DNA from 3 places in the Erwinia sp. AC075 genome. Region 2 is predicted to be linked to each of the others. Evidence: predicted binding sites of a transcription regulator. Region 2 holds the regulator's gene; each other region holds the start of a gene.

Region 1 (10,501 bases), 220 kb from region 2:
AGTGGATAAAAAAGTCTGTCAGCGGATGTGACAGGTAAAGAAGCGCAAAGAAGAAAAACCGTACTAAAATTGGCAATCAAGACGGCACTTCAATAAAAATGAAACGGCATTTTATTAAATTGGTGAGATCGGTGTCCGGTTTCTTCTTTTTAATGTCACCTACCCCCTAAACCTGGCAAAATCGCAAAGGTTTTCTGTTCGTGCTGGTTCTAACTTAGCTCATCCCCGACATAAGGCCGGGTCTGACAGTTGTCTAACCAGGATGGGCACTATGATGATACGTAAACCAGGAACGCTAACTTATTTAGCCTACGGATCAGGTGATTTTCTCGGCGCTGGCACCATGGCGCTAACCTCTGCGTGGCTTCTCTATTTTTACACTACCTTCTGCGGGCTCAGCCCGATTGAAGCCACGTCCATCTTTGCCATGGCCCGCGTGCTGGACGCCGTGGTCAGCCCGCTGATGGGCTATCTTACCGACCACTTCGGTTCGACCTGGCTGGGCAAGCGCTTTGGTCGCCGCAAATTCTTCATTCTGACCGGTATCCCGCTGGTCTTCACTTACAGCCTGATGTGGGTCGGCGATATGACTTACGTCTATTACCTGCTGACCTATCTGGTGTTCGAAGTGGTCTACACCTCAATTCTGGTGCCATACGAAACGCTGGTGCCGGAAATGACCGATGATTTCAAAGAGAAAACCAAGTTCTCTGGCGCACGCATCGCGCTGGCGCAGCTTTCAGCCATTCTGGCGGCTTTCCTGCCGGGCGTGCTGCTCAGCTACTTCGGCAAAGATAATGCGATCTCCTTCTTCTATTCCAGCCTGGTGTTCTCGGTGATTTGCGCCATCGTGCTGACGCTGGTGTGGTTTAACACCTGGGAACGGCCGGCCGAGAAAAAATCCGCTGCCGCACTGGAAGCCGAGCAGCAGAAACTGACGCTCGGGCAAAGCCTTTCCCGACTGAAGATTGAGCTGACGTCCACGCTGCGCGTGCGCATCTTCCGCCAGCATCTCGGCATGTATCTTGGCGGCTATATCGCCCAGGACGTGTTCAATGCGGTGTTCACCTATTACGTGGTGTTCGTGCTGATGCAAAGCGCCAGCCTGGCATCTAATCTGATGGGCACCATGGCAATCATGCAGTTTATCGCCGTGATGGGCATGATCCCGCTGTGCATCCGCTTCGGGCCTGCGCCTTCTTACCGCATCGTGGTGGTGCTGTTCGGTCTGAGCACCCTCTCTTACGGCGTGCTGTATTACACCGGCCTGAGCGATGTGTTCTCGCTGCTGCTGCTGGTATCGGGCCTTGCCGGACTGGGTCGCGGCGGTATCAACTATGTGCCGTGGAATATCTACACCTACATTTCTGACGTTGACGAGGTGATCACCGGACAGCGCCGTGAAGGGATTTTTGCCGGGATCATGACCCTGACCCGTAAAGCCTCCCAGGCGGGCGCGGTGATGCTGGTCGGCATCCTGATGCAGCTCTCCGGTTTTGTGGCCGGCAGCAGCGTGCAATCCCCGACGGTCAGCCACGCGATTCTCGGCATCCTGTGTGGCGGCACGCTGGTGATGCTGTGCATCGGCTTCTTTATCTCACTGCGCTTCAAGCTGAATCTGGCAACGCATCAGACGCTGCGTGAAGAGACCGAAAAAATGCGAGCAGCCGGCAATGTGGTGCCCGGCAATATCACCCCTCAGGCCCGGGCAACCGTCGAGATGCTGGCCGGACTGCCGTACGAAGCACTGTGGGGCAACAACAATATTGGCTACCTCAACCGCAACAAGCCTGCTGTGACGCCATTGCCCGTCACGCCGCTGGTTGAACCTGTCGCCAGTCAGTTAACCCGTCATCCCTGAATATTCGAGGACAAAAAAATATGTTGGTCTATCCCGTAAAACACAGCGAACTGCTCCGCCAGCCGGACCGCTTTATCTCCAGTAAAGAATTACATCAGCTGATCAATAAGTTGGTGGATAACCTGGTGAACATTACCGATGAGTCCGGCGAGTTCCTGTTAAGACTGGATGACGGACGGGTAATTGATACCAAAGGTTGGGCAGGCTGGGAGTGGACGCACGGCATCGGGCTGTACGGTATTCATCAGTACTACCGCCAGACCGGTGACGATCGCCTGCGGGCCATCGTTGATGACTGGTTTCGCGACCGCTTTGCGGAGGGTTCCACCACCCGCAACGTCAACACCGTCTGCCCGTTCCTGACGCTGGCTTACCGCTATGAAGAGAGTAAAGACCCGCGCTGGTTGCCCTATCTGGAAAGCTGGGCCGACTGGATAGTGCACAAGATGCCGCGTACAGATTGCGGCGGTCTGCAACACATCACGCTGGCAGAGGAAAACCATCAGCAGCTGTGGGACGACACGCTGATGATGACCGTGCTGCCGCTGGCGAAGATTGGCAAGTTGCTGAACCGCCCGGACTACATTGAAGAGGCGAAATATCAGTTCCTGCTGCATACCCAGCATCTGATGGATCGCCAGAGCGGCTTGTGGTTCCACGGCTGGACGTTTGAAGGCCACCACAACTTTGCCAATGCCCGTTGGGCCCGCGGCAACAGCTGGCTGACGATTGTTATCCCGGAATTCCTTGAGCTGCTGGATCTGCCGGAGAAAGACGCCACCCGGCGTTATCTTCAGCAGGTGCTTGCCAGCCAGCTGGCGGCGTTAGAGAACTGCCAGCATGAGAGCGGCCTGTGGCACACGCTGCTGGACGATCCGACCTCCTATCTGGAAGCCTCGGCCACCGCAGGCTTTGCCTTCGGCATGCTGAAAGCCGCCCGCTGCCACTATGCCGACGACCGCTACATCGCTGTAGCTGAAAAGGCGCTGAAAGGACTGATTAAGAATATCAATGCCGAGGGTGAACTGACTCAGGTTTCCTTCGGCACCGCGATGGGCAAAAACCTCGATTACTACCGCCAGGTCCCGCTGACGTCGATGCCGTATGGCCAGGCGATGGCGATTTTATGCCTGGTGGAATACCTGCATGTCTATCTATAAAAAAAAAGGAAAACCGCATGATCCTTAACGATTTTTCTCTCCACGGCAAGGTCGCCGTGGTCACCGGATGTAATACCGGGCTGGGGAAGAGTATGGCCGTCGGCCTGGCGCAAGCCGGGTGCGACATCGTGGCCATAAACCGCAGTGAACCCACAGAAACCGCTAAGGAAGTCACGGCAGCAGGTCGACGTTTTTTGAGTCTGAAGGCCGATTTGGGCAAACAGGATCAACTGGCGTCGCTGCTTGAACGCGCGGTCGGCGAAATGGGGCAGATCGATATTCTGGTCAACAACGCCGGGATCATCCGCCGCGATGAGGCACTGGACTTTAGCGAGCAGGACTGGGACGACGTGATGAATGTGAACATCAAGACGCTGTTCTTTTTGTCCCAGCTGGTCGCCCGTCAGTTCGTTAAACAGGGCCACGGCGGAAAAATTATCAACATCGCGTCCCTGCTCTCTTTTCAGGGCGGGGTTCGCGTGCCGTCGTATACCGCCTCGAAGAGCGCGGTGATGGGCCTGACCCGCGAGCTGGCCAACGAATGGGCGAAGCATGGCATCAACGTCAACGCGCTGGCACCCGGCTATATCACGACCAATAACACCGAGCAGTTACGCGACGACCCAACGCGCAACAAAGACATTCTTAATCGCATTCCGGCCGGACGCTGGGGAGCCCCGGAGGACCTGATGGGCCCGGTGGTATTCCTCGCCTCCAACGCGTCTGACTACGTTAACGGATACACCCTTGCGGTGGATGGCGGCTGGCTTGCACGCTAGCCCTTTCTGCCCTTTTTGAACGAATAAGCCTTAAACGGGAGTAAATATGAATATTGCACTGATGATGGAAAACAGCCAGGCGGGAAAAAATGCGCTGGTATTAACCCAACTGGAAGCTGTCGCTAAAGAAAACAAAGATGCGGTGTTTAACGTCGGTATGCAGGACGATCAGGACCACCATCTGACCTATATTCACTTAGGTATCATGGCCAGCATTCTGTTGAATGCTAAAGCGGTGGATTTTGTCGTCACCGGCTGCGGCACCGGCCAGGGCGCGCTGATGTCGCTGAACATCCATCCAGGCGTGGTGTGCGGCTACTGTATCGATCCGGCGGACGCCTTCCTGTTTGCGCAGATCAATAACGGCAACGCCTTGTCGTTACCTTTTGCTAAAGGCTTCGGCTGGGGCGCGGAGTTGAACGTCCGCTATATCTTTGAGAAAGCCTTCACCGGTCGCAAAGGCGAAGGCTATCCGCTTGACCGTAAAGAGCCTCAGGTCCGTAACGCAGGCATTCTGAACCAGGTGAAAAGCGCGGTCATCAAGGAGAACTACCTCGATACGCTGCGGGCCATCGACCCGGAACTGGTGAAAACCGCCGTGGGCGGCAAACGCTTCCAGCATTGCCTGTTTGAACACGGTAAAGATGCCGAGATTATTGCCTGGGTCAGAAAATTGATTCAGCAATAATCATTTCATCATTACCGGCAGCCACTATCCGGTGGCTGCCGGTATTTTTTTACCCTGTAAAAACACGATTATGTAAACTGCCATTTCACCATCATGGTTTTAATAATGTTGCGTATAATTACTGCGGAAAGTATTATTCCCTGCCAGTTAGATTAAATAACACCCCTAAAATTGATCTACATCAGAGGTCAAGCTTCCCCTCTTTCCCCGCGCCCACAGGTTTATGCCTCGTTTAATTAACGGTTGCTACCTTTCATTTTTAAAAATCGCATTCAGTTAAACATCATGGGAAAAAACAAATGAAATCTGGAATAACCGTCCTTATTATTGCTGCCGTACTGACGTCTTCTGCGGCCTTTGCCCAGGAAAATAACGCCTGTGTTAAAACGACCGAGAAACAAGTGGCGTCAATGTTCGATCGCTGGAACGCCTCGCTGCAGACCGGCGATGCGAAAACCGTTTCAGAAAATTACCTGTCGGACGCGGTATTGCTGCTAACGCTCTCTAATCAGGTCCGTTTAAGCGACGAAGAGCGCATTCATTATTTTGAAGAGTTTTTAGCGAAAAAACCGGTTGGCCATATTGATAGCCGCAATATTCGTCTGGGCTGTAATAAAGCGATTGATACCGGAACCTATACCTTTACCTTTAAAGACGGCAGTAAAGCGGCAGCCCGTTATACCTTTACCTATGCCTGGAATGGCGAGAAATGGTTGATTTCAACTCACCACTCTTCTGCCATGCCAGAACAGGTTAAATAACCCCTTTATCTGATTATTCCCGTCCAGCCATAAAGGCCAATGTATATATATCGACAATGGCAATCGGTGCGCGGGGAAAATAAGGCGCACGCTGGGCGAAAGCAATGAATCCGCTCCAGCGTTTCGTCGCGTGCTTCAGGCTTTATGCTGCACCGATACCCACCGTGGCCCGGGCCAGGCCAATGCTGAAGCACAGCACCAAAGCGGCAAAACCCACCATCGTGCGCTCCTGAATCTTTAAAAGAGCCTGAATGAAATTCTGTCATCAATCCGATCAACACTGGCGAGCAGGCTGAAACAGTTGCAATTTAAAGGCTGCCTGATGGAAGATGCGTTAACTTCACCCCTTTTACCAGGAGCAGGTATGAAAAAAGCACTAATGCTGCTCGCCATTCTGGCAGCAACCGGCGCGGCGCAGGCCGCAGATGACTCTGAAGATCCGGCTCAGGGCTATATCGCCAATCTGTGTACGTTAGTGACCCAGGAAAAAACCAGTGGGTCCGTGGACAGCTACATTGCTAAGTTGAAGGCGCTGGATGCACGCGGTCAGTCGCCTTCCGCGCAGGAAAAGCCTGAGTTTGATGAAGATGAAGCCAGAACGGTGATTGCCGCCTGGATGAACCTGAATGAAAACCAGAAAAAAGAAGCGCGTCAGAGCCCCGAAGCTTGTCAGAACGCCACGCTGGACGAGTATCAGAGCCAGGATTAAAGCGCATCAGGGTCGGACGAACCGACCCTGAACACTTCGCTACGCCGGCAAATTAGTGGGTGTGCAGCAGCCGCTCAAGTTGGCGCTTCAGATGGGCGTTCTCTTTCTCCAGATGCTCCACCTTCTCCATCAGCGTCAGCGCCATCGCAATACCCGCCCACTCCAGCTCAAGCTCAACCTGCAGTTGTCGTGCTTTGCGCAGGCTACGCAGCGCGTGATAATCGAAAATCCAGCCGGGCGTCACTTCCAGCGGGGTGATCACCCCAAGCCCCACCACTTCCGTCAGCTCTTCGGGGGAAATATCCACCGAACGGCAAATCTCAATCACGGTATAGCGGACATGTTCACTCATGATGCGTTCTCCCATGCTGAGCGCGGCTCGAAGGCGGCCTTCTCCGCTAACTCACGCCACAGGGCTGCCGTTTGCTCATCGGCTTTGCCCGGCATCACCACTTTCAGAATGGCAAACAGATCGCCGCTGCCTTTTTTACTGACCAGGCCTTTGCCTTTGACCCGCATCCGCTGGCCGTTCTGACTGCCCGCCGGGATGGTCAGCGCAATTTTTCCGGTCAAGGTTGGTACCTGAATCGTCGCGCCCAGCGCGGCTTCCCACGGAGCCAGCGGCACCACAATCTGCAAATTCTGCCCATCGACTTCAAACAGCGGATGCGGCGCCACGCGGATCACCAGATACAAATCGCCGTTCGCCGCACCGTGGCTGCCCGCCACGCCCTGGCCTTTCAGGCGAATACGCTCGCCATCGACCACGCCGGCGGGGATTTTCACCTTCAGGGTTTTTGCTATTTCATCCGTCTGGCGACCAAACTCATCCAGCACTGGCAGGGTGAAGGAGACGTTGCGGCTGTCGCCGGTCAACGTCTCTTCAAGGAACATCGGCACTTCCATTTCCAAATCCTGACCTCGTCTTGGTGGATGACGTCGCGTCTGCCCCTGGAATCCCCCGCCCTGACGGCCAAAGATGGATTCGAAGAAGTCAGAATAGTCACCGGTATTACCCTGAGAATGTTGACCAAATCCGCCACCGAAGTCCGGTGCGGATTGTGAGAAGCGGGGATCGTCGCGGTGTAAGCGCAGATTGTCGTATTCAGCGCGCTTGTCGCTGTCCTTCAGAACCTCGTAAGCTTCGGCCATCTCTTTAAATTTCGTTTCGGCATTGGCTTCGGTGCTGACATCGGGATGGTATTTTCGCGCCAGCCGACGGTACGACGTTTTAATGGTTTTCAAATCTGCCGTCGGTTCAACCTCCAGCAGGGCGTAATAATCTTTAAATTCCATCTATTAACACCTTCTTTTCACACAACTATTTTGAGACAAGTCGGGTTCAATCCGTCGAAAACAAGTGAGGCCATAAGGCCCCACGGTGACCCTTAACGCGGTACTTAATGAGTGTAAGGCGTAAATGCGCGATGGGGGAAATAAATCAGACCATCCCGTTACAGGGTGTGGAGAGTTTAATGCGGCGATCGACAGGCACAGCAAATCGCCCGATGGCTGAACGGGTTCAGAAGGCGTAAGAAGATTTTTTAGGGAGAGTAGAAGGCAGTGAAGAACAGAAGAAAGTGATAACCACCGGTCGGTCCCTGACCGAGGCTATCGAGGGTGTCTGGCCGAAACCATTAAGACATGGCGCCTGGCGGCACGTGTTTGAACGCTTCAACATAGCTGTGCAACACGCGTTTAAAGAATTTTTTCATTTCGGCTACCTGATTAAACTTTTGTTAGTAAAACGCAAAAAAAGTATACAAGAAGCGCGTTTTTCAGGCAAATAAATTTGAACCAGATCACAAAATTGGCGGGTAGTATGCAAAGGTGAACTTAAACGAAGGTTAAACAAGCGGGCCGCAGCCCGCCGAGAGCAAAGGGGGAAAGAGGAGGGAAATCAGGCAAAAAGGCCTAAATGTTCAACCAGAATGCTGCTGCCGATACCGATCAGCACGACACCACCAAATATCTCTGCCCATTTGCCCATCACCGGGCCCAGGAAACGCCCCAGCAAAATACCTGCTGATGCCATCACCATGGTGGAAGCGCCGATAGCCAGCGCGGTGGTGACAATGTTCACCTGCAGGAAGGCCAGGCCAACGCCCACAGCCATAGCATCGAGGCTGGTTGCCACCGCAGTGGTGGCCAGCAACATGAAGCTGTGGCTCTGGGGCGCGTCTTCGACCGATTCTTTTTTGCGGAACCCTTCCCAAATCATACGGGCACCGAGCACAAACAGCAGCGTGAAGGCCACCCAGTGATCCCACTGCATAACGTAACGGCTGGCCGCAATGCCGACTGCCCAGCCAATCAGCGGGGTCAGCGCTTCAATAACGCCAAAAATCAGGCCGGTGCGCAGCGCCTCTTTCAGTGAGGGACGATGCAGGCTGGCACCTTTACCGATGGCCGCCGCAAACGCGTCCATCGACATGCCAAAGGCCAAAATCATTGTTGCGTACATGTTCATTGTAGTTATACCGGTTTGAGGGCCCTGGACGCCTTCAGGCATCAAAAACAGAGGTCCCGGCGAAAAAATAAGCGCGGGTGCGCAACAAGAAGCGCATCCTATCACGGGGTTTCGCAAAAAAAAAGACAACAAAATCAGGGATTTGAGTATAGCCTTGGCTATACTTTTTAACGAATGCTAATTTCGCGGTAAATTTTTAATCAAAAAGGCTAAAAGAATTACTGTGTTAACGGTCACATCCCTGAAGCCGTTGGGGGAATAGCCAGCAGAAATGAGGGATAAGGCGGGCAGGAAATGGAGGAATCTTTTGTTTAGAAAAGGGGCGGAGATCGGCAAATCCGCCCCCTGAGCGTTACCAGACCCGGTAAACCTTGCCGGTTTCAAACTGGGTGATGGTCATCTCGCTCAGCGGGTCAAAATGGACGCCGCCCGATTCACCTGCTCTGGCGGCAGGATCTGCACCCTTCGCAGAAGCGCAGCAGCTTTATTCAGTGGATGCGGGAAGAGGTGAAACGCGCGCTGGCGGTGTAAGCATTGAACCTGAAGCGAGTTTGCTGGAAAATGGCCGCTGATGACCCGACTGGAAGCCCCATGAATAACCCGTTTCTGACCTTTTTGATGCCGATGAGCACCCTGATGCTGGGCATGCTCTCCGCCCTGCTGTTGCCCGCGCCGTGGTTTGGTCTGAGCCTGACGTACCGCCTGATGGCGATGTTCCATCTCAGTGATATCGGCCAGCTGTATACGCTGGTGTTTTGCCTGTGGTTTTTGCTGCTGGGGGCGATTGAGTATTTTGTGATCCGCTTTATTTACCTGCGGTTTGTGAAGGTCTCACGGGATTAAAAAATTCAGGGCGGATCGGCGATCCGCCCTGACTGCATTACATGCTGAGGATCATCAGCAGTCCGCTGGAGAAAATCAGCAGCCCGACGAAGAACAGCACGATGGTGGTGACCACGTTAGCGTATTTCATGCGTTTCTCCTCAGAACCACTGGCCGAAGCGGCGGATATAGACACGTTTCATCGCCTGCGCGACCACGCAGTAACCGAACAGCGTGGCGACCAGCCATGGGAAGTACGACCATGGCAACGGCACCAGACCGACCGCGTGCCCCAGCGGTGAGAACGGAATATAGATCCCCAACGCCATCACCAGCCCGGTCGCTATCATCACCGGCAGCGCCGCACGGCTCTGAATAAACGGGATTTTCTGGGTGCGCAGCATATGCACCACCAGCGTTTGCGACAGCAGCCCTTCAATAAACCAACCCGACTGGAACAGGGCCTGATGCTCGACGCTGTTAGCGGCGAACACGTGCCACATAATCACAAAGGTGGTGATATCAAACAGCGACGAGGTTGGCCCCATCCACAGCATAAAACGACCAATGTTTTTCGCGTCCCATTTGCGCGGTTTGCGTAAAAACTCCTTGTCCATTTTGTCCCACGGCAGCGCCAGCTGAGACAGGTCATACATCAGGTTCTGGATCAGCAGATGAATAGCCAGCATCGGTAAAAACGGAATAAAGGCACTGGCGATCAACACTGAAAACACGTTGCCAAAGTTGGAGCTGGCGGTCATGTTCAGGTACTTAATGATATTGCCGAAGGTTTCCCGGCCTTTAATCACGCCCTGCTCCAGCACCATCAGATTTTTTTCCAGCAGAATAATATCGGCGGACTCTTTGGCGATATCCGTGGCGGTATCCACCGAAATGCCGATGTCCGCATCCCGCAGCGCCGGCGCATCGTTGATGCCATCGCCGAGGAAGCCGACGGTGTGGCCGTTGTACTGCAACGCCTGCAGCACGCGTGATTTCTGCTGCGGTGTCAGGCGGCAAAACACCGTCCGCGCTTCCACCAGCGGGTAAAGCTCATCGTCGCTGAGGCGAGCAATCTCGGTCCCACACAGCGGCACGCCTGGGTTCAGGCCGACTTCACGGCAAATTTTGCTGGTAATAATCGCGTTATCGCCGGTCAACACCTTCACCGCCACGCCGCTTTCCTGTAGCGCAGCAATCGCTTCGCCGGCACTCTCTTTCGGCGGATCGAGGAAGGTCAGCAGCCCGCAA
Region 2 (10,501 bases):
GAATTCTCGGGTGGAAAGATCCCACCACCAGCGTGACGACGGCATATTCATCTGGCACCTTCTCCTGCATCATTTTTGTCAGTCTGCGGATATTCGTGGCCGAATTGAAGCAGCAAAAATGCGGCGCAGCGTTGCTTTTTTGGCATCAGAGAGTGGCAAAGATGACACCCGTGCGCGAAACATGGTACCAATGCGTGATCGATGTGACTTTACTCAGGGAGGTATGCGCATGTCAGCCAAACATCCGGTTATTGCCGTCACCGGCTCCAGCGGGGCGGGAACCACCACCACCAGCCTGGCCTTCAGAAAAATTTTCCAGCAGCTGAATCTGCATGCCGCCGAAGTCGAAGGCGACAGCTTTCACCGTTATACCCGTCCTGAAATGGATATGGCGATCCGAAAAGCGCGCGATATGGGCCGCCATATCAGCTATTTCGGCCCGGAAGCCAATGACTTCGCCCTGCTCGAACAGACCTTCGCGGAATATGGCCGGTCAGGCAGCGGCAAATCCCGCAAATATCTGCACACCTATGATGAAGCGGTCCCCTGGAATCAGGTTCCGGGAACCTTTACGCCGTGGCAACCCCTGCCGGAACCGACCGACGTGCTGTTTTATGAAGGGCTGCATGGCGGCGTGGTGACGCCGCAGAACAATGTCTCGCAGCAGGTTGATTTGCTGGTTGGCGTGGTACCGATCGTGAACCTGGAGTGGATCCAGAAACTGGTGCGCGATACCAGCGAACGCGGCCACTCACGCGAAGCGGTGATGGATTCGGTGGTGCGATCCATGGAGGATTACATCAACTTTATTACGCCGCAGTTCTCCCGCACGCACATTAACTTCCAGCGTGTGCCGACGGTGGATACCTCTAACCCGTTCGCGGCGCGCGGTATCCCGTCGCTGGATGAAAGCTTTGTGGTGATCCATTTCCAGGCGCTGGAAGATATCGACTTCCCGTATTTGCTGTCGATGCTGCAGGGATCCTTTATCTCGCACATTAATACGCTGGTGGTGCCGGGCGGCAAGATGGGGCTGGCGATGGAGCTGATTATGGGGCCGCTGGTGAAGCGTCTGATCCAGGGTAAGAAAATAGAGTAAGCCCCGCGGGCACGGGGCTTAGGGCGGCGATGGGATGACTTACGCCGGTAACTCAATCACTTCATAGCTGTGGGTGATTTCCACGCCCTTGCCCAGCATCAGTGCCACCGAGCAATATTTCTCCGCGGAGAGATCGACGGCACGCGACACCGCTTTATCGCCTAAGGCCACGCCGGTGACGATAAAGTGCAGATTGATGTGGGTGAACAGGCGCGGGGCCTCTTCACGGCGTTCGGAGCTGAGCTTCACTTCGCAATCCTTTACGTCGTGGCGGCCCTTCTGCAGAATGGAAACCACGTCGATTGCGCTGCATCCGCCCGCGGCCATCAACACCATCTCCATCGGGCTCGGGGCTTTATCGCCCGCATTTCCGTCCATCAGAACCTGATGCCCGGATGAGGATTCTCCCAAAAACGTTAACCCTTCAACCCACTTGACTCGAGCCTGCATAACAATTTCCTCTAATTCATTCAGTTATCGCCAGATTACGCTTTAGGCAGAAAAACGGCAATGCGGCAATTTTCGCACTATGCTGAAGCGAGACAACACAAGACACTCGTTGAAAGCTGTGCTACAAACAAAGCTGTAATATTTTCGTCAGTACTCTACAGGCACGACGAAACGAATCGCATAACGAGCCAGGCTTTTAACAGAGGCCCGAATAAATTTCCTGATGGGAAACGCTTGACTATTTCAACGCCTGGCAGGGAACTCTGCCCCTGTATTTAGGCACGATTACAACAGAGGATAACAGCGAATGGTTCTCGGCAAACCGCAAACAGACCCGACACTTGAATGGTTCCTGTCTCATTGCCATATTCATAAGTATCCATCCAAGAGCACGCTGATTCATCAGGGTGAAAAGGCAGAAACCCTCTACTATATCGTCAAAGGTTCAGTAGCGGTGCTTATCAAGGATGAAGAAGGCAAAGAGATGATCCTGTCTTACCTCAATCAGGGCGACTTTATTGGCGAGCTTGGCCTGTTTGAAGAAGGTCAGGAGCGTAGCGCGTGGGTACGCGCGAAGACAGCCTGTGAAGTGGCTGAAATCTCTTACAAAAAATTCCGTCAGCTGATCCAGGTTAACCCTGACATTCTGATGCGCCTGTCTGCACAGATGGCGAATCGCTTGCAGGTCACTTCTGAGAAAGTGGGCAATTTAGCTTTCCTCGATGTGACGGGTCGCATCGCGCAGACCTTGCTGAACCTGGCAAAACAACCGGACGCCATGACGCACCCGGATGGGATGCAGATCAAGATCACCCGCCAGGAAATTGGGCAAATCGTTGGCTGTTCTCGTGAAACAGTGGGACGCATTTTGAAGATGCTGGAAGATCAGAACCTGATCTCGGCACACGGTAAAACTATCGTTGTCTACGGCACTCGCTAATCGGCTCTGATCCACGGCGCAACACCTGGTGTTGCGCCTTTTTATTTGGTGTGGAGTGATGTGGCGTCGACTGATTTATCACCCGGAGATCAACTACGCATTGCGCCAGACGCTGGTGCTCTGTTTACCGGTAGCGATGGGATGGCTACTGGGCGACTTGCAAAAAGGGTTGCTGTTTTCCTTAGTCCCTGCCTGTTGCAACCTCGCTGGCCTTGATACTCCTCATAAGCGCTTTTTCAAACGCCTGATCGTTGGCGGAAGCCTGTTCGCCTTCAGCAGTTTCCTGATCCAGTATCTTGCCGGTCACCACGTTCCCCTGCCCGTGATCCTGTTTTCGATGGCGATGCTGCTGGGCGTCACCGGTGAAATCAGCCCGCTGCATGGCCGCCTGCTGCCCGGCTCGCTGATAGCCGCAATCTTCACCCTTAGCCTGGCAGGACGCATGCCGGTGTGGGAACCGCCGATGCTCTACGTGCTCGGCACCATCTGGTACGGCGTGTTCAACTGGGTCTGGTTCTGGCTGTGGAAAGAGCAACCGCTGCGGGAAACCTTAAGCCTGCTCTATCGCGAGCTGGCGGGTTACTGCGAAGCGAAATACACCCTGCTGACCAAACTCACCGATCCGGAGAAAGCCCTGCCTCCGCTGCTGGCGCGTCAGCAAAAAGCGGTCGACCTGATCACCACCTGCTATCAGCAGATGCATATGCTGTCAGCTACCAACAACAATCACCACAAGCGGCTGACCCGCGCGTTTCAAATCGCGCTGGATTTGCAGGAGCACATCTCCGTCAGCCTGCATCAGCCGGAAGAAGTGCAAAAGCTGGTGGAGCAAAGCCATGCCGAAGCGGTGATCCGCTGGAACGCGCAGACCATCGCCGCCAGGCTGCGTGAACTGGCCGACGATATCCTTTACCACAAGCTGCCCGAGCGCTTCACCATGGATAAGCAGCTTCAGGCGCTGGAGAAGATCTCACGGCAGAATCCGGATAACCCGGTGGGCACCTTCTGCTATTACCACTTCAGCCGGATTGGTCGGGTGCTGCGTACCCAGCGTCCCCTTTATCAGCGCGATTTGATGGCTGACCGGCAGCGCCGACTGCCGCTGCTGCCGGCCATCAGAAGCTATTTGTCGCTGAAATCGGCCGCCTTGCGCACCGCCGCCCGCTTCGCGGTGATGCTCACATTTGCCAGTTCGCTGGCGCTGTTCTTTAATCTGCCCAAACCCTACTGGATCCTGATGACGGTCATGTTTGTCAGCCAGAACGGTTACAGCGCAACGCGCGTCCGCATCCAGCACCGTGCGCTGGGCACGCTGGCCGGGCTGGTGATTGCCGCGGTGACCTTGCGCCTGCAGGCACCCGAATCCATCGTGCTGCTGGTGATGTTAGCCATCACCCTTATCAGCTACCTGTTTATCCGTAAATTCTACGGCTTTGCGATGATTGGCTTTACGGTCACCGCAGTGTATTCGTTGCAGCTGCTCTCGCTTAACGGCGCAGACTTCCTGCTGCCGCGTTTACTGGATACGCTGATGGGTTGCCTGATTGCCTTCGGCGGCACCATCTGGTTGTGGCCGCAATGGCAAAGCGGGTTGCTGCGGCAGAATGCGCATGACGCGCTGGAAACCTATCAGGATGCGCTGCGGTTATTGCTGGGGAATGAACAGGACCCGGTGAAGCTGGCCTATCAGCGTATCCGCGTTAATCAGGCGCACAACGCCCTGTTCAACTCGCTCAATCAGTCGATGCAGGAGCCAGGCTTTGATCCCAGCTATCTGGCGGATATGAAACTGTGGGTGACGCACAGCCAGTTTATCGTCGAGCATATCAATGCCATGACCACGCTGGCGCGGGAACACACCATGCTGACCTCGTCGCTGGCGGAGCGTTATCTGCAGGCCTGTGAGGTTGCGTTGCAGCGTTGCCAACAGCGGCTGGAGTATGACGGGCCGAGCTCAGAAGCGAACGTGCTGGATACGCAGATGGAGTTGAATCAGGGGCCGGTGACCATCCTGGAAAGGCATGTGAAGCGGATCCTGGGGCACCTCAGCGTGATGCACACCATCTCGTCACTGGCGTGGAGCGCGCGACCGCATCATGGGCGCTGGTTGTCCCGACGGTTAAGGAAGTCGACGTAAGCTGAAAGGTGCGGAGAACGGCAGGCGTGGATCGGGAGCTGAGCCACTCAGCTCCCGTTTTTGTCGGTTAAGACAGGACTTTTTCGACAGCTTTGGCGAAGCGCGCCATGCCTTCTTCAATGTCGGTCGGCTCAATCACCAACGATGGCGCAAAGCGGATCACATCGGTACCGGCATTCAGGATCATCACCCCTTCAGCGGCGGCGGCATTCAGAATATCGCGCGCTTTGCCCGCATGTTGTGGCTTCAACGCCGCACCAATCAGTAGCCCTTTACCGCGAATGTCGCTGAACAGATCCAGTTTCGCGTCCAGCGCTTTCAGCGCGGTGACAAACTGCTCACGACGCGTTTCCACCCCGCTCAACACCGCTTCGGTATTGATGATATCCAGCGCGGCTTCGGCAATGGCACAGGCCAGCGGATTTCCGCCGTAGGTGGTGCCGTGCACGCCAGGCGACATGGTGGAGGCAATTTCGTTGGTGGTCAGCATCGCACTGACCGGGAAACCGCCGCCCAGCGCTTTCGCGGTGCTGAGGATATCGGGCGTCACGCCATAATGCTCATAGGCGAACAGCTTGCCGCTGCGACCCATACCGCTCTGCACCTCATCCAGTACCAGCAACGCCTGATGTTCGTCACAGAGTTTGCGCAGCCCCTGCATAAATTCAACGGTCGCGGGCATCACGCCGCCTTCACCCTGAATCGGCTCAACCACGATGGCGCAGGTGTGATCGTCAATTACCGCTTTGACCGCATCCAGGTCATTGAACGGCACATGCACGATATCGGCAGGTTTCGGGCCAAAGCCGTCAGAATATTTCGGCTGGCCACCGACAGAAACGGTAAACAGCGTGCGGCCATGGAAGCCGTTGTGGAAAGCGATGATTTTGCTTTTGTACGGCGAATGGCGTTTAGAGGCGTAATAGCGGGCCAGCTTGAAGGCGGCTTCATTGGCTTCAGCACCGGAGTTTGCGAAGAACACGCGCTCGGCGAAGGTGGCGGCGATCAGCTTGCTGGCAAGGCGCAGTGCGGGTTCGTTAGTGAACACATTGCTGGTGTGCCAGAGGGTTTCACCCTGCGTTTTTAACGCTTCCACCAGCACCGGATGGCAATGTCCCAGCGCGGTGACCGCAATCCCACCGGAAAAATCGATGTACTCTTTGCCCTGCTGATCCCAGACACGGCTCCCTTTGCCTTTCACTGGCACAAACTGCGCTGGTGCATAAACAGGCAATATCACTTCATCAAATGTCGCCCGCGTTACCGCTAATTTATCCGCTGCCATTGACTACCTCATCATTTGTAACGTTGCAGGAAAGTGAAATTATAATCATAAAATATGCATAATAAATCACTCAAAGGCAATTTATTTACGCGCGAGAAAATTCGCCAGCAGCTGATGCCCTTGCTCGCTAAGGATACTTTCCGGATGGAACTGCACGCCCTGCAGCGGCAAATGGCGATGGCGGAAGCCCATAATCTCGTCCGGTTGCCCGTCTGCAAGGGTCCAGGCGGTGATTTCCAAGTCATCGGGCAGCGAGCCGTTTTCCACAATCAACGAATGGTAGCGGGTGACGGTGAGCGGATGATTCAGCCCGGCAAACACGCCGCCATCGTTGTGTTCAATGGCGGAGACTTTCCCGTGCATCACTTCGCGCGCCCGCACCACGCGCGCGCCAAACGCCTGGGCAATCGCCTGATGCCCCAGGCAGACGCCCAGAATCGGCAGCTTTCCGGCGAAGGCGCGGATAGCCGACAGAGAAATTCCCGCGTCGTCAGGCGTGCAGGGCCCCGGAGAAATCACCAAACGTTCGGGCTGTAGCGCCGCGATCTGCTCAAGGGTGATCCGATCATTTCTGTGGACTTCAACCTCGGCGCCCAACTCGCAAAAGTACTGGTAGAGGTTCCAGGTAAATGAGTCGTAGTTGTCGATAAGCAGTAGCATGGTGGCTCCGGGCGGGATCAGGACGGCGCTATTCTACGCACTTTCCGGCCGTTCGCTTACCACTTTGCCAAACGCGGCGGTCAGTAAGCTGAGATCCCCGTCCAGACTCGCCTGGTTCGCGGCCTGCCAGCTTTCCGCATCCATATTCTTCCACTGAATATCAAACCCGGCCTGAATGATCACCTGCTCAAACAGCAGTCGCTGAGCGCGCCCATTGCCGTGCAGGAACGGATGCAGCACCGTGAGTTCGCAGTAATACCACGCCAGACGTTCGGTCAGCGTTTCCAGCGGCAAATCGGCCAGGCCATTCTCATCTTCAAGCGACTGCATCAGCGCATTGCCTTCTTTCTCGATATATTCGAAATGGCAGCACGGCGTATCGCCCAACTGGATATCAACGCGGCGCAGTTCGCCCGCATCCTCAAGGACATCCTGAAATAACGCATGGTGAAGCGCCCGCAAATGGGGAAGTCCGGGATGAGCAGGGCCGGGATCGAAGGCGGTGCCGTCTAACTGAAAACTGGCGAGGAAATTGGCTTCCAGTCGTTGCTGCCAAAGGCTGTGTTTTTGTTTCTCGGTGACTTTTTTGGACATGCTGCCTCCATGACGAAGTGATTGCTGCTTAATGCGGCCGGGCGGCCGCGTGCAAGATGCCTGCACTCAGTATAAGCAGCAATCACCCATCGGGAGATTAAGGCAGTACTTTTGCGGAGAGGATCACCACCGGTTTCACCGGAACATTCTGGTAAGGACCGACGTTCTGCGACTGAACCTGAGAGATTTTATCCGCCACGTCCTGGCCTTTCACAATCTTACCGAACACCGCATAGCCAAAATCACGCTGGCCATGGTCGAGGAAAGCGTTGTCCGCGACGTTGAGGAAGAACTGGCTGGTGGCACTGTCCTTGTCCGCGGTACGGGCCATTGAAATGGTGCCGCGCTTGTTCAGCAGGCCATTGTCGGCTTCGTTTTTAATCGGCGCGTTGGTCGGCTTCTGCTGCATATCCGCAGTAAAGCCGCCGCCCTGCACCATAAAGCCGGGGATCACGCGGTGGAAAGTGGTGTTGTTATAAAAACCACTGTTGACGTAATCAACGAAGTTCTTGGTGGAGATCGGGGCTTTCTGATTGTTGAGTTCCAGCTCAATGTTGCCAGCGGAGGTGGTCAACATCACATGCGTGTCTCCCTTGGCTGCCAGAGCAGATACGGAGATCGAGGACAGCGCGAGAACGGTCGCAACCGCTGTCAAAGTACGTTTTAACATGAAAGATTCCTTACAAAGGGCTACAGGCAAGAAAACTGATTGTAAAGAGGCGCTTACCCGTGCGCCAGCGTTTTACCTATATTTACGTCGAAACCTGTCCGGGCAATCGCTTGCGAGACCCGATAAAGCGTGAGCTTGCTCACGTTATTCATGAATATGAAAACAAATGTTTCATTAATTATTTAAGCTGATCACGATTATCGTTACACTTCCGACGCTTACCGTGGGCGTCCTGCTCCACACTCCCTTTGACTCACAGGTTTCCAATTATGACTAATCGCGATCGCATCGGGCTTACCTGGATCAGCTTCTTCTCTTATGCGCTTACCGGCGCAGTGGTTATTGTGACCGGGATGGTGCTGGAAAATATTGCTGACTATTTCCAGTTACCTGTTGCCCAGATGAGTAATACCTTTACCTTCCTGAACGCCGGTATCCTCGCTGCGGTGTTTCTGAATGCCTGGCTGATGGAAATTATTCCGCTGAAGCGCCAGCTGATCTTTGGTTTTGTGCTGATGGTGTTGGCGGTGCTGGGGCTGATGAACAGCCACAGTCTGAGCGTCTTCTCTCTGTGCATGTTTGTGTTGGGTGTGGTCAGCGGCATTACCATGTCGATCGGCACCTTCCTGATCACCCATCTGTACGAAGGCCGTCAGCGCGGTTCGCGCCTGCTTTTTACCGACTCCTTCTTCAGCATGGCCGGAACGATTTTCCCGATTATTGCCGCCGCCATCCTCGCACGATCGCTGCCGTGGTACTGGGTGTATGCCTGTATCGGCGTGATCTACGTAGCGATCTTTGTGCTGGCGCTGTGCTTTGAGTTCCCGGTGCTTGGCAAGAAAGCCCCAAACCAGCCGCAGGGTGAGAAAGAGAAATGGGGTGTTGGCGTGTTGCTGCTCGCCGTTGCTGCCCTCTGTTATATCCTGGGCCAGCTTGGCTTTATTGGCTGGGTACCGCTGTACGCCACCAAAACCATGGGCATGGATATCAGTCAGGCCGGCGGTCTGGTCGGTAACTTCTGGACCTCGTACATGATCGGCATGTGGGCATTCAGCGCCATCCTGCGTTTCTTCGATCCGCAGCGCATTGTCACCGTGCTGGCCCTGCTGGCGACCGCACTGATGTACTGGTTTGTCACCTCGACCGACGCGTCGATGCTGAAGTGGATCATGATCAGCCTGGGCTTCTGCTCCAGCGCGATTTACACCACCATCATCACCCTCGGCTCGCTGCAGACCAAAGTCTCCTCGCCGAAGCTGGTCAACTTTATCCTGACCTGCGGCACCGTCGGCACCATGCTGACCTTCGTGGTGACCGGGCCGATTGTTGAGAAAGGCGGCGCACATGCGGCGCTGTTAACGGCAAACGGTCTGTATGCCGTGGTGTTCGTGATGTGTCTGCTGCTGGGCTTCGTCAGCAAGCATAAGCTGCCTGGCCATATGTCCGCGCACTAAGCACCACACAGATCAACGAAAGGCCGGGAAACCGGCCTTTTTTATTGCCTGCGGGAAAGGCTCAGCGCCTGAAATCCACCGGCTCGCTTTCCTGCAGATGAATGGTGGTTTCGGCAGGCCGGGTCTCTGCAATCACCCTTCCCTGACGAATCGAGTAGCGCACCGGCACCTGACGACGCACGGCATCAAAACCATTCTCCGCCGGCAAAATAATCAGGTTGGCGCTGTTACCTGCCTCGAGTCCATAATCCGTCAGGTTCATGGTTTTGGCGCTGTGATGGGTAATCAGATTAATGCCGGTATCAATCTGGCCGTAACCCATCAGCTGGCAGACGTGCAGCCCCATATGCAGCACCTGCAGCATATTTGCCGTGCCTAACGGATACCAGGGATCGAACACGTCATCGTGGCCAAAGCAGACGTTGATCTCCGCGTCGAGCATCTCTTTCACCCGCGTAATGCCCCGGCGTTTAGGGTAAGTGTCAAACCGCCCCTGCAGGTGAATATTGACCAGCGGATTGGCGACAAAGTTGATGCCGGAGAGCTTCAGCAGGCGGAACAGCCGCGAGGTATAGGCGCCGTTATAGGAGTGCATTGCCGTGGTGTGGCTGGCGGTGACGCGCTCGCCCATTTTCTCGCGCAGCGCCAGCGCGGCGACCGTCTCGACGAAACGGGATTGCTCATCATCGATTTCATCGCAATGCACATCGATCATCCGCTGGTACTTCTGCGCCAGCGCGAAGGTTTTATGCAGCGACTCCACGCCATATTCACGGGTGAATTCGAAATGCGGAATAGCGCCAACCACATCCGCTCCGAGCTTCAGCGCCTCTTCCAATAACGCTTCGCCATTTGGATAAGAGAGAATGCCTTCCTGGGGGAACGCCACCAGCTGAATATCGACCCACGGCGCCATCTCGGCCTTCACTTCCAGCATCGCCTTCAGCGCGGTCAGCGTGGGGTCGGACACATCCACATGGGTGCGTACGTGCTGAATGCCGTTGGCAATTTGCCATTTCAGCGTCTGCTTCGCACGCTGCTTAACATCGTCGTGGCTCAGCAGCGCCTTGCGTTCCGCCCAGCGCTCAATGCCCTCGAACAGCGTTCCCGACGCATTCCAGGCCGGTTCGCCCGCGGTCTGCGTGGTATCCAGGTGAATATGCGGCTCGATAAATGGCGGAAAGGCTAATCCTCCTTCCGCATCCAGCGCAT
Region 3 (10,501 bases), 160 kb from region 2:
CAAGCGGAAAAGTCAGGTTATAACCGTTACTGGCTGGCTGAACACCACAACATGACCGGCATTGCCAGTGCGGCGACGTCGGTGTTGATTGGCTATCTGGCCGCCAATACCACCACGCTGCGTCTGGGCTCTGGCGGCGTAATGTTGCCAAACCATTCACCGCTGGTGATCGCCGAGCAGTTCGGTACTCTCGAATCGCTTTATCCCGGCCGTATCGATCTGGGACTGGGCCGCGCGCCGGGTTCGGATCAACGCACGATGATGGCTCTTCGCCGTCATATGGGCGGCCATGTTGATAACTTCCCGTCTGATGTCGCCGAGATGATTGCCTGGTTTGATGCGGAGCCAGACGCGCAACCCGCCGTCCAGCCGGTGCCTGGACTCGGGCTGAAGATTCCGGTCTGGCTGCTCGGTTCCAGTTTATACAGCGCGCAACTTTCCGCCCAGCTAGGCATCCCATTTGCCTTTGCGTCGCATTTTGCGCCGGACATGTTGTTCCAGGCCCTGCATATTTATCGTGAAAACTTTAAGCCGTCCGCGCGTCTTGAGAAGCCGCATGCGATGGTGTGCGTGAATGTGGTTGCTGCGGATAGCGAACGGGATGCCCGCTATATGTTCACCTCGATGCAGCAGCAGTTCATCAATCTCCGCCGGGGTAAGCCAGGCCCACTGCCTGCTCCGGTTGAGAATATGGATAACCTGTGGTCACCTTCAGAGCAGTACGGTGTGCAACAGGCGCTGAGTATGTCGATTGTCGGCGATCTGGATAAAGTCCGTCAGGGACTGGCTTCACTGATCCGTGAAACGCAGGCTGACGAAATCATGGTGAATGGTCAGATACACAATCAGCAGGCGCGTTTGCGCTCGTTTGAACTGGCTATGGAAGCGCATAACACGCTGTAATCCGCACGCTGCAGGGCAGGATTTCGCTGCCCTTATCGCTGATGCAGCGTCCGCGAATTGCAGGCAAAAAAAAACCAGCCCGAAGGCTGGTTTTTTTATTGGTCAGTCAGTGATTATGCATCACGACGACGAGTAGGTGCGTTGCCACCTTCGGTACGAGGACCGCGGTTGCCACCGTCACGGCTGAAACCGCCGCCACGACGCTCACCACCAGCAGCTGGACCGTTACGGTCATTGCTGAAGCGACGACCACCTTCAGGACGATCGCTACGACCGCCTTCACGGTTGCCAGCGCCGAAGCCGCCACGGGCTGGAGCTGGACCACGACGCTCACCGCCACCAGTACGCTCTTTGCTGTGTGGCACTGCATCGCCAATCAGCTGCATATTCATTGGTTTGTTCAGAATACGCGTACGAGTGAAGTGCTGCAGGATGTCACCCGGCATGCCTTTCGGCAGCTCGATAGTTGAGTGAGTACCAAACAGTTTGATGTTACCGATGTAACGGCTGCTGATGTCGCCTTCGTTAGCGATAGCACCAACGATGTGACGAACTTCAACGCCGTCATCGCGGCCAACTTCAATGCGGTAAACTTCCATATCGCCAACGTCACGACGTTCGCGACGGGCTGGACGCTCGCCACCTTCACTTTTTTCACGAGGACCACGCTCTGGACGGTCACCACGACGATCGTCACGCTCTTTGAACTCACGACGAGGACGCTGAGGTGCATCGGCAGGAACGATCAGAGGACGTTCACCCTGAGCCATTTTCAGCAGAGCAGCGGCCAGCGTTTCGATATCCAGCTCATCTTCTGCAGGCTGCATTTTGCTCAGCAGTGCGCGGTACTGTTCCAGATCGCTGCTTTCCAGCTGTTGCTGAACTTTAGCGGCGAACTTAGCCAGACGACGCTCACCCAGCAGTTCTGCGTTAGGCAGTTCAACTTCTGGAATGGTCAGCTTCATGGTGCGTTCAATGTTACGCAGCAGACGACGCTCACGGTTCTCAACGAACAACAGCGCACGGCCAGCACGACCCGCACGACCGGTACGGCCGATACGGTGAACGTAAGATTCTGCATCCATAGGGATGTCGAAGTTTACCACCAGGCTGATACGCTCAACGTCCAGGCCACGGGCCGCAACGTCGGTCGCAATCAGGATGTCCAGACGACCATCTTTCAGGCGTTCCAGAGTCTGCTCACGCAGGGCCTGGTTCATGTCACCGTTCAGGGCAGCACTGTTGTAACCGCTACGCTCCAGCGCTTCAGCAACTTCCAGCGTCGCGTTTTTGGTACGCACGAAGATGATAGCAGCATCAAAATCTTCAGCTTCAAGGAAGCGAGTCAGTGCATCAGTCTTACGACCAAAAGCCGTCCAGTAGCTCTGAGAAATATCAGGGCGAGTGGTCATGCTTGACTGGATACGCACTTCCTGCGGATCTTTCATAAAGCGTTTAGTAATACGACGAATCGCTTCTGGCATGGTTGCAGAGAACAGAGCAGTCTGATGATTGTCTGGGATCTGAGCCATGATAGTTTCAACGTCTTCGATGAAGCCCATACGCAGCATTTCATCGGCTTCGTCCAACACCAGGCCGCGCAGGTTAGACAGATCTAACGTGCCACGCTTCAGGTGATCCAGCAGGCGACCAGGCGTACCCACAACAACTTGTGGACCCTGGCGCAAAGCGCGCAGCTGAACGTCATAACGCTGGCCGCCGTAAAGGGCAACCACGTTCAGACCTTTCATGTGTTTGGAGAAGTCGGTAATCGCTTCACCCACCTGAACCGCCAACTCACGCGTTGGTGCCAGCACCAGGATCTGAGGTGCTTTCAGGGAGCTATCAATGTTGTTTAGCAGTGGCAGCGAGAACGCTGCAGTTTTTCCGCTACCGGTCTGTGCCATACCCAGAACATCACGGCCTGCCAACAGGTGAGGAATACACTCAGCCTGGATTGGAGAAGGCTTCACGTAGCCCATACCGTTCAGAGATTCAAGGAGTTCGGCGTTCAGGCCAAGGTCAGCAAAAGTGGTTTCAATATCAGTCATGTAGTACACGTGCCTCTTAGATTGCGGCGGCCAGTCTACATAACTCGTCGTGAAAACATTCAGTCATTTTCATCAAAAAGTGTGAACCGGCTCAAATTAGTGGTTTCGACGAACAAGAAAGCCCTCATCCGCTAAGATGATGACATTTCGAAAAAAGGGCGATAGTAGTTCGTCAGCTATTGCTGGTCAGATTCTGATAAATCGTCTTGTGTCTGGCCGAGTAGGGCCAGCTCCAACAATGCATATCGGTGCTCAACGAAGTTGTGAACGTTGTTTGCGACCGTCAGCTTGAACAACGCTTCTGCGTCGTCCTTCTCCCCCAGACTTAGGTAATGTTTACCTAAATAGAAGTTGGTTTCACTGAGATGTTCAGCGAGCGAGGTGTTATCCGTTGCGTCTGCCTTGAGACTGTCCATCAGTGTACTTTCACTGATATTTCCCAGGTAGAACTCGACAATTTTCCATCCCCATTGGTCTCTGACCGCTTTGTCGTAACGCTGTTGAAGCGCTACTTTAGCCTTGTCTGCGTCCATCTCTCTTTCATCGAGATAGAGCCACAAGCTGCGGAAAGGATCGTTAGGATCGTCTTGATAAAACGCCAGCAGATCATCTTGCGCTAATTTATACCTTCCGCCGTAGTATAAGGCGATACCGCGGTTTAAATGCGCATAATTGTAAGTTGGATCAAGCTCAAGTACAGAATCGAACGCTTCATAGGCAGCATCAAAATTGCCTGCCTGCGTTAAGTATATGCCTAAGTAATTGAATACTTCAGGCATATCAGGTCTGACAGATAACGCTAATGAAAAATCATTTCGCGCCAGTGCTCTCAAACCTAAACTATCATACAACACTCCGCGCTCATATAACAGCTGTGCGCGTTCATCATCGCTAAGGGATCGACTGGCAAGAATTTGTTCCATACGTGCCAGAATCACTTCCTGTTGCAGCGTAGGCTGCAGCGGAACAGCCAGAACCTCGTTCTTACGCCAATCCGAGTTGCTGCATCCTGCCAGCGTTAAAGCTGTCGCAACGAAACACCAGCGTAAAAAAGGCTTCATTTCCCACTCCCAAAGACAAACAATGGGATGAATATCCTTTCATCCGCCTGCCGTGCACAAGGTGTCGTCCTGTCCTCGCGATGATACCGCTCTCCCTGTTCGCAGGGAGAGCTTAAGGGTCTGACTTTATTCTGCTTCAGGAGCTTCAGGCGCTGCTGGAGTCACGGCTGCTTCAGGCTCTGCAGCCTGCTCAGTCGCTTCTTTGATGCTCAGACGTACGCGGCCCTGGCGATCAACTTCCAGAACTTTCACCGGCACTTCCTGGCCCATCTGCAGATAGTCGGTCACTTTCTCTACACGCTTATCAGCGATCTGAGAGATGTGAACCAGACCTTCTTTGCCACCACCGATAGCAACGAAGGCACCGAAGTCAACGATGCGGGTAACCTTACCGTTGTAGATACGGCCCACTTCGATTTCTGCAGTGATCTCTTCGATACGACGGATAGCATATTTCGCTTTCTCACCGTCGGTCGCTGCGATTTTCACCGTGCCATCATCTTCGATTTCGATGGTGGTGCCGGTTTCTTCGGTCAGCGCACGAATCACAGAACCGCCTTTACCGATCACGTCTTTGATCTTGTCCGGGCTGATTTTAATCGTGTGAATACGTGGTGCGAACTGAGAGATGTCGCCACGCGGCGTGCTGATAGCCTGTTCCATCACGCCCAGAATGTGCAGACGCGCACCCTTAGCCTGGTTCAGAGCCACCTGCATGATTTCGCGGGTGATACCTTCAATTTTGATGTCCATCTGCAGCGCGGTGATACCTTCACGGCTACCGGCTACTTTGAAGTCCATGTCGCCCAGATGATCTTCGTCACCCAGGATGTCAGACAGAACCACAAAGTTCTCGCCTTCTTTTACCAGACCCATCGCAATACCGGCTACGGCTGCTTTGATTGGTACGCCTGCGTCCATCAGTGCCAGTGAAGCACCACAGACGGAAGCCATTGAAGAAGAGCCGTTTGATTCAGTGATTTCTGACACCACACGCACGGTGTATGGGAACGCGTCAGCTTTAGGCATTACTGCCAGTACGCCACGCTTAGCCAGACGACCGTGACCAATCTCACGACGCTTAGGCGACCCAACCATGCCAGTTTCACCTACGCAGTACGGAGGGAAGTTGTAGTGGAACAGGAAGCTGTCGGTCTTCTCACCCATCAGCTCATCCAGGTTCTGCGCATCACGGGCGGTGCCCAGCGTTGCGGTAACCAGTGCCTGAGTTTCACCACGGGTGAACAGCGCGGAACCGTGAGTACGTGGCAGAACGCCAGTGCGCACATCCAGACCACGGATCATGTCTTTTTCGCGACCATCGATACGCGGAGCGCCGCTCAGGATACGACTACGAACCACGTTTTTCTCAAGCGCATGCAGGAGATCGCCGATTTCGTTGTCATCAAGGCTAGCGTCTTCCGCCAGCAGTGCTGCGGTAGTTTCAGACTTGATCACGCCAACCTGAGCATAACGCTCTTGTTTTTCAGTGATCTGGTAAGCTTCGCTCAGGCGAGATTCAGCCAGCGCAGCAATACGGGTCTGTAATGATTCGTTGACAGCTTCTGGCTTCCAGTCCCAACGCGGTTTACCTGCTTCGGCAACCAGCGCGTTGATTTGGTCGATCACAACCTGCTGCTGCTCGTGGCCGAACACCACTGCGCCCAGCATCTGATCTTCGCTCAGCAGTTCAGCTTCAGACTCAACCATCAGAACCGCGCCCTGAGTACCCGCTACAACCAGATCCAGCTTACTTTCTTTCAGCTCATCGGTCGTTGGGTTCAGCACGTACTGATCGTTAAGGTAGCCCACGCGAGCGGCACCAATTGGACCATTGAAAGGCAGACCTGACAGGCTCAGTGCGGCAGAGGCACCGATTAATGCCACGATATCCGGGTGAACCTGTGGGTTTACGGAGACCACGGTGGCAATAATCTGGACTTCGTTGATGAACCCTTCCGGGAACAGCGGACGAACCGGACGGTCAATCAGACGAGAGATGAGGGTTTCACCTTCGCTTGGACGGCCTTCGCGACGGAAGAAGCTACCCGGAATACGACCAGCAGCATAAGTACGCTCCTGATAGTTAACGGTCAGCGGGAAGAAGTCCTGGCCTGGCTTAGTGGTCTTTTTGCCTACAACGGTAACGAACACAGCGGTGTCGTCCATGCTTACCATTACGGCTGCCGTTGCCTGGCGAGCCATCATACCGGTCTCAATGGTGACGGTATGCTGACCATACTGGAATTTTTTTACGATCGGGTTCAGCAAAATTATGTCCTTAACGTACTGGCAAGGCACTGACCCTGCCGTTAATTTTAAATCCTCATCTGCATCCTCGCGACTAATGACAACCCTAATCCCTTATGGGACAAAGCCTCTCATTAGCCGCGCGAACCTCTGCAACTGAAGATCACACCCAGCAACAATACAATAGTTTGGCTTGAAATGCTGCCGCTCGCCTAAAAAAAGGGGCCATAAAGGCCCCTTTTTAGCGAAACTCGCACGAATCTGCCAACCCATCATTTCGGTACATCAGAATGCACCGAAACGACCTGGCAAACTCTAAGACTAGCGACGCAGACCCAGACGCTCGATCAGGCTGGTGTAACGTGCAACGTCTTTACGCTTCAGGTAATCCAGCAGCTTACGACGCTGAGAAACCATACGCAGCAGACCGCGACGGCTGTGGTGGTCTTTTTTGTGCTCAGAGAAGTGACCCTGCAGATGGTTAATCTGTGCAGTCAACAAAGCAACCTGAACTTCGGTAGAACCACTGTCATTCGCGTCACGACCGTAATCAGCTACGATCTGCGCTTTAGATTCAACACTTAGAGACATGATACAACTCCAAATTATAAGATAAATGTACAGGCGCCGATCTCTAATTCAGCAACCCAATGGTAAAGCCGCGCCATTCTACTCTTAGCCAGAAGCTTACGCAAATGACTAGTCGGAATATTCTACAACCAGACGGCGTGGCGCCACGCGACCGTCATCGGCAATTTCTGCCATGCCAATAAACTTCTGCTCTTCACCTTCCGTCACGCGAACCAGGCCGGAAGAAGGCGCATTAACCGCCTGCACCGGCATGCCCTGGCGGAAGTAAGCTGACACCGCCAGCGGCAGATTAACCGCCGGATACGCGGCTGCCGGGCTGTCCATCGGCATCAGCAACGCATCAAGCAATTCTGCCGGCGTGCGTTCCGTACGGTAAGCTTCTTCACTCAGTTCAGCCAACTGTTCCAGCGTCACCATACTGGCGATCGGATAGGTCGCAACCTGCAAACGACGCAAATAGATAACGTGCGCGCCGCAACCCAGCATCTCACCGAGATCGTCGGTAATGGTGCGGATATAGGTGCCTTTGGAACAGTGGATTTCCAGCTCCAGCTCATCGCCTTCCCAGCGAATAAACTGTAACTCGTAAACCGTAATGCTGCGGGCTTCACGCGGGACTTCAATGCCTTCGCGGGCATATTCGTACAGCTTACGCCCCTGGTACTTCAGCGCGGAATACATCGACGGCACCTGCTGGGTTTCCCCACGGAAGCTGTCCAATGCCTGCGCCAGTTGTTCTTCAGTAACGGTCACCGGACGCTCGCTGATAATCGCGCCATCAGCATCAGACGTATCCGTGCGCTGACCCAGACGGGCAATCACGCGGTAACGTTTATCTGAGTCCAGTAGATACTGAGAAAATTTGGTGGCTTCGCCAAGGCAGATCGGCAGCATGCCGGTCGCCAGAGGATCTAACGCGCCGGTGTGGCCAGCACGGTTTGCTGTGAACAACCGCTTCACTTTCTGCAGGGCATCATTACTCGACAGCCCCTGCGGTTTGTCCAGCAGCAGAACACCGTGGACGTCACGTCCGCGACGACGAGGACGGCTCATCAGTCTTCCTTCTTGTCTTCTTCTTCCTGTTCTTCCTGCGGTCCACGACGTTCAACATCGTTTCTGACCACATTGGTCACCAGGTTAGACATGCGCATCCCTTCGACCAACGAGTTGTCGTAGAAGAAGGTCAGTTCAGGGACGATGCGCAGACGCATCGCTTTGCCCAGTAGTGAACGGATGTAGCCAGAAGCATCACCCAGTGCACGCAGACCGCCTTTGATAGCGTCTTCGTCTTTGTCGTTCAGGAAGGTCACAAATACTTTGGCATAGGCCAGATCGCGAGACAAATCGACGCCTGATACGGTAACCATCATGCCCAGACGGGGATCTTTAATCTCACGCTGCAGAATAACAGCAATCTCTTTCTGCAATTCCTGAGAGACACGCTGTGGGCGACCAAATTCTTTCGCCATAATAATACTCTCCAAATAATTCGGGAGGCACAACGGCCTCCCAAATAAGTCACTGTTTTCAGGCGACCATTAATCGATAGTACGTTGGATCTCGATAATCTCGAAGACTTCGATCATATCGCCAACACGCACATCGTTGTAGTTCTTCACGCCGATACCACATTCCATGCCGTTACGGACTTCGTTGACGTCATCTTTGAAGCGGCGCAGGGATTCCAGCTCGCCTTCGTAGATAACCACGTTGTCACGCAGTACGCGGATTGGGTTGTGACGTTTGATGTTACCTTCAGTCACCATACAGCCAGCAACAGCGCCGAACTTAGGTGATTTGAACACGTCACGCACTTCAGCCAGACCAGTAATCTGATGCTTGTACTCAGGCGCCAGCATACCGCTCATCGCCTGCTTAACTTCGTCGATCAGATTATAGATCACGGAGTAGTAACGCAGATCCAGACTTTCGGTATCCACTACGCGGCGAGCAGAAGCATCGGCACGCACGTTGAAGCCCAGCAGGATAGCGTTAGAAGCCGCGGCCAGCGTGGCGTCAGTTTCGGTGATACCACCTACGCCTGAACCCACGATTTTCACTTTCACTTCATCAGTGGACAGCTTCAGCAGCGAGTCGGAGATAGCTTCGACAGAACCCTGAACGTCAGCTTTCAGCACGATGTTCAGTTCAGAAACTTCACCTTCGGTCATGTTCGCAAACATGTTCTCCAGTTTAGATTTCTGCTGACGAGCCAGCTTAACTTCACGGAATTTGCCCTGACGATACAGTGCAACTTCACGGGCTTTCTTCTCGTCACGAACAACCGTTGCTTCATCACCGGCGGCAGGAACACCTGACAGGCCAAGGATCTCAACAGGAATCGAAGGACCAGCTTCAGTCACTTCGCGACCCAATTCGTCACGCATCGCACGCACACGGCCATACTCGAAGCCGCACAGAACGATATCGCCTTTATTCAGCGTACCTTCACGTACCAGCACGGTAGCAACCGGACCACGACCTTTATCCAGGAAGGATTCGATAACCACACCGCTTGCCATACCCTGACGAACCGCGCTCAGTTCCAGCACTTCTGCTTGCAGAAGGATGGCGTTAAGCAGGTCATCAATACCGGTACCGGCTTTCGCAGACACGTTCACGAACATGTTCTCGCCGCCCCACTCTTCCGGAATGATTCCGTACTGGGTCAGTTCGTTTTTAACACGATCCGGATCGGCATCTGGCTTATCAACTTTGTTCACCGCAACAACAACCGGCACTTTCGCCGCTTTTGCGTGCTGGATAGCTTCGATAGTCTGTGGCATCACGCCATCATCTGCCGCAACGACCAGGATAACGATGTCAGTCGCCTGAGCACCACGAGCACGCATTGCGGTAAACGCGGCGTGTCCCGGGGTATCCAGGAAGGTGATCATACCGGTGTCAGTTTCAACGTGGTATGCACCGATGTGCTGAGTAATGCCGCCCGCTTCGCCAGAGGCGATTTTAGTGGAGCGAATATAATCCAGCAAAGAGGTTTTACCGTGGTCAACGTGGCCCATGATGGTCACGACCGGTGCACGGGATTCCTGCAGCGCATGAGTATCACGATCGCTCATTACCGCTTCTTCCAGCTCATTCTCACGGCGCAGCGTCACTTTGTGACCCATTTCTTCCGCTACCAGCTGGGCAGTTTCCTGATCGATAACCTGGTTAATGGTGGCCATGGCGCCCATTTTCATCATCGCTTTGATGACCTGGGAACCTTTCACCGCCATCTTGTTAGCCAGTTCGGCTACGCTGATGGTTTCGCCGATGATCACGTCACGGTTAACAGCCTGCACTGGCTTGTTGAAGCCCTGTTGCAGGGTGCTTGGCTTGCGCTTGCCGCCTTTACCGCCGCGAACCTGCGCACGCGCTTCTTCACGGTCAGTTTTCGCTTCAGAATGCTTGTTGCCTTTCTTGGAGCGTGGCGCTTTAGCCGGGCGGACTGCACGGGTACGACGGTCGCCTTCAACCTTCGCATCGTTTTCGTCTTCAGCCGCACGGGCGTGGGTAGAAGTGGTTACGTGGTAATCAGAAGTATCTTCAACTTCTTTAACCTCAGTCCACTCGGTGCCTTTCTCTTCTGCCATTTTACGAGCCTCTTCCGCTACGCGCTTCGCTTCTTCTTCAATCTTGCGA

Evidence for each region. Region 2 encodes CRP, which controls carbon source genes, mostly activating them, when cyclic AMP is high. Its sites were predicted from a motif close to ATGTGANNNNNNTCACAT; they were not measured.
Region 1: a site for CRP is predicted at 7,749-7,766, ahead of azuC (stress response protein AzuC). Genes of this name have one in related genera too.
Region 3: a site for CRP is predicted at 3,034-3,051, ahead of yrbN (protein YrbN). Genes of this name have one in related genera too.

What each region holds. Positions count from the first base shown of each region.
Region 1 is NZ_CEEDEU010000001.1:4,036,553-4,047,053, reverse strand. It holds gene AC0IXH_RS18950 (MFS transporter) at 263-1,861, shown strand; gene bglB (beta-galactosidase BglB) at 1,882-3,021, shown strand; gene kduD (2-dehydro-3-deoxy-D-gluconate 5-dehydrogenase KduD) at 3,039-3,800, shown strand; gene AC0IXH_RS18935 (RpiB/LacA/LacB family sugar-phosphate isomerase) at 3,847-4,488, shown strand; gene AC0IXH_RS18930 (SgcJ/EcaC family oxidoreductase) at 4,788-5,249, shown strand; gene AC0IXH_RS18925 (hypothetical protein) at 5,614-5,958, shown strand; gene AC0IXH_RS18920 (chaperone modulator CbpM) at 6,011-6,310, opposite strand; gene cbpA (curved DNA-binding protein) at 6,307-7,254, opposite strand; gene azuC (stress response protein AzuC) at 7,596-7,673, opposite strand; gene mntP (manganese efflux pump MntP) at 7,859-8,428, opposite strand; gene AC0IXH_RS18900 (DUF1158 family protein) at 9,020-9,271, shown strand; gene mgtA (magnesium-translocating P-type ATPase) at 9,412-10,501, opposite strand, start outside.
Region 2 is NZ_CEEDEU010000001.1:4,253,193-4,263,693, reverse strand. It holds gene AC0IXH_RS19905 (creatininase family protein) at 1-51, opposite strand, end outside; gene AC0IXH_RS19900 (phosphoribulokinase) at 230-1,099, shown strand; gene AC0IXH_RS19895 (OsmC family protein) at 1,139-1,549, opposite strand; gene crp (cAMP-activated global transcriptional regulator CRP) at 1,857-2,489, shown strand; gene AC0IXH_RS19885 (YccS/YhfK family putative transporter) at 2,548-4,626, shown strand; gene argD (bifunctional acetylornithine/succinyldiaminopimelate transaminase) at 4,694-5,911, opposite strand; gene AC0IXH_RS19875 (aminodeoxychorismate synthase component II) at 5,993-6,571, opposite strand; gene AC0IXH_RS19870 (putative adenosine monophosphate-protein transferase Fic) at 6,605-7,165, opposite strand; gene ppiA (peptidylprolyl isomerase A) at 7,263-7,835, opposite strand; gene tsgA (MFS transporter TsgA) at 8,105-9,289, shown strand; gene AC0IXH_RS19855 (cytosine deaminase) at 9,351-10,501, opposite strand, start outside.
Region 3 is NZ_CEEDEU010000001.1:4,416,515-4,427,015, reverse strand. It holds gene AC0IXH_RS20790 (luciferase-like monooxygenase) at 1-903, shown strand, start outside; gene AC0IXH_RS20785 (DEAD/DEAH family ATP-dependent RNA helicase) at 1,017-2,954, opposite strand; gene yrbN (protein YrbN) at 2,971-3,027, opposite strand; gene nlpI (lipoprotein NlpI) at 3,131-4,015, opposite strand; gene pnp (polyribonucleotide nucleotidyltransferase) at 4,142-6,286, opposite strand; gene rpsO (30S ribosomal protein S15) at 6,587-6,856, opposite strand; gene truB (tRNA pseudouridine(55) synthase TruB) at 6,965-7,909, opposite strand; gene rbfA (30S ribosome-binding factor RbfA) at 7,909-8,325, opposite strand; gene infB (translation initiation factor IF-2) at 8,395-10,501, opposite strand, start outside.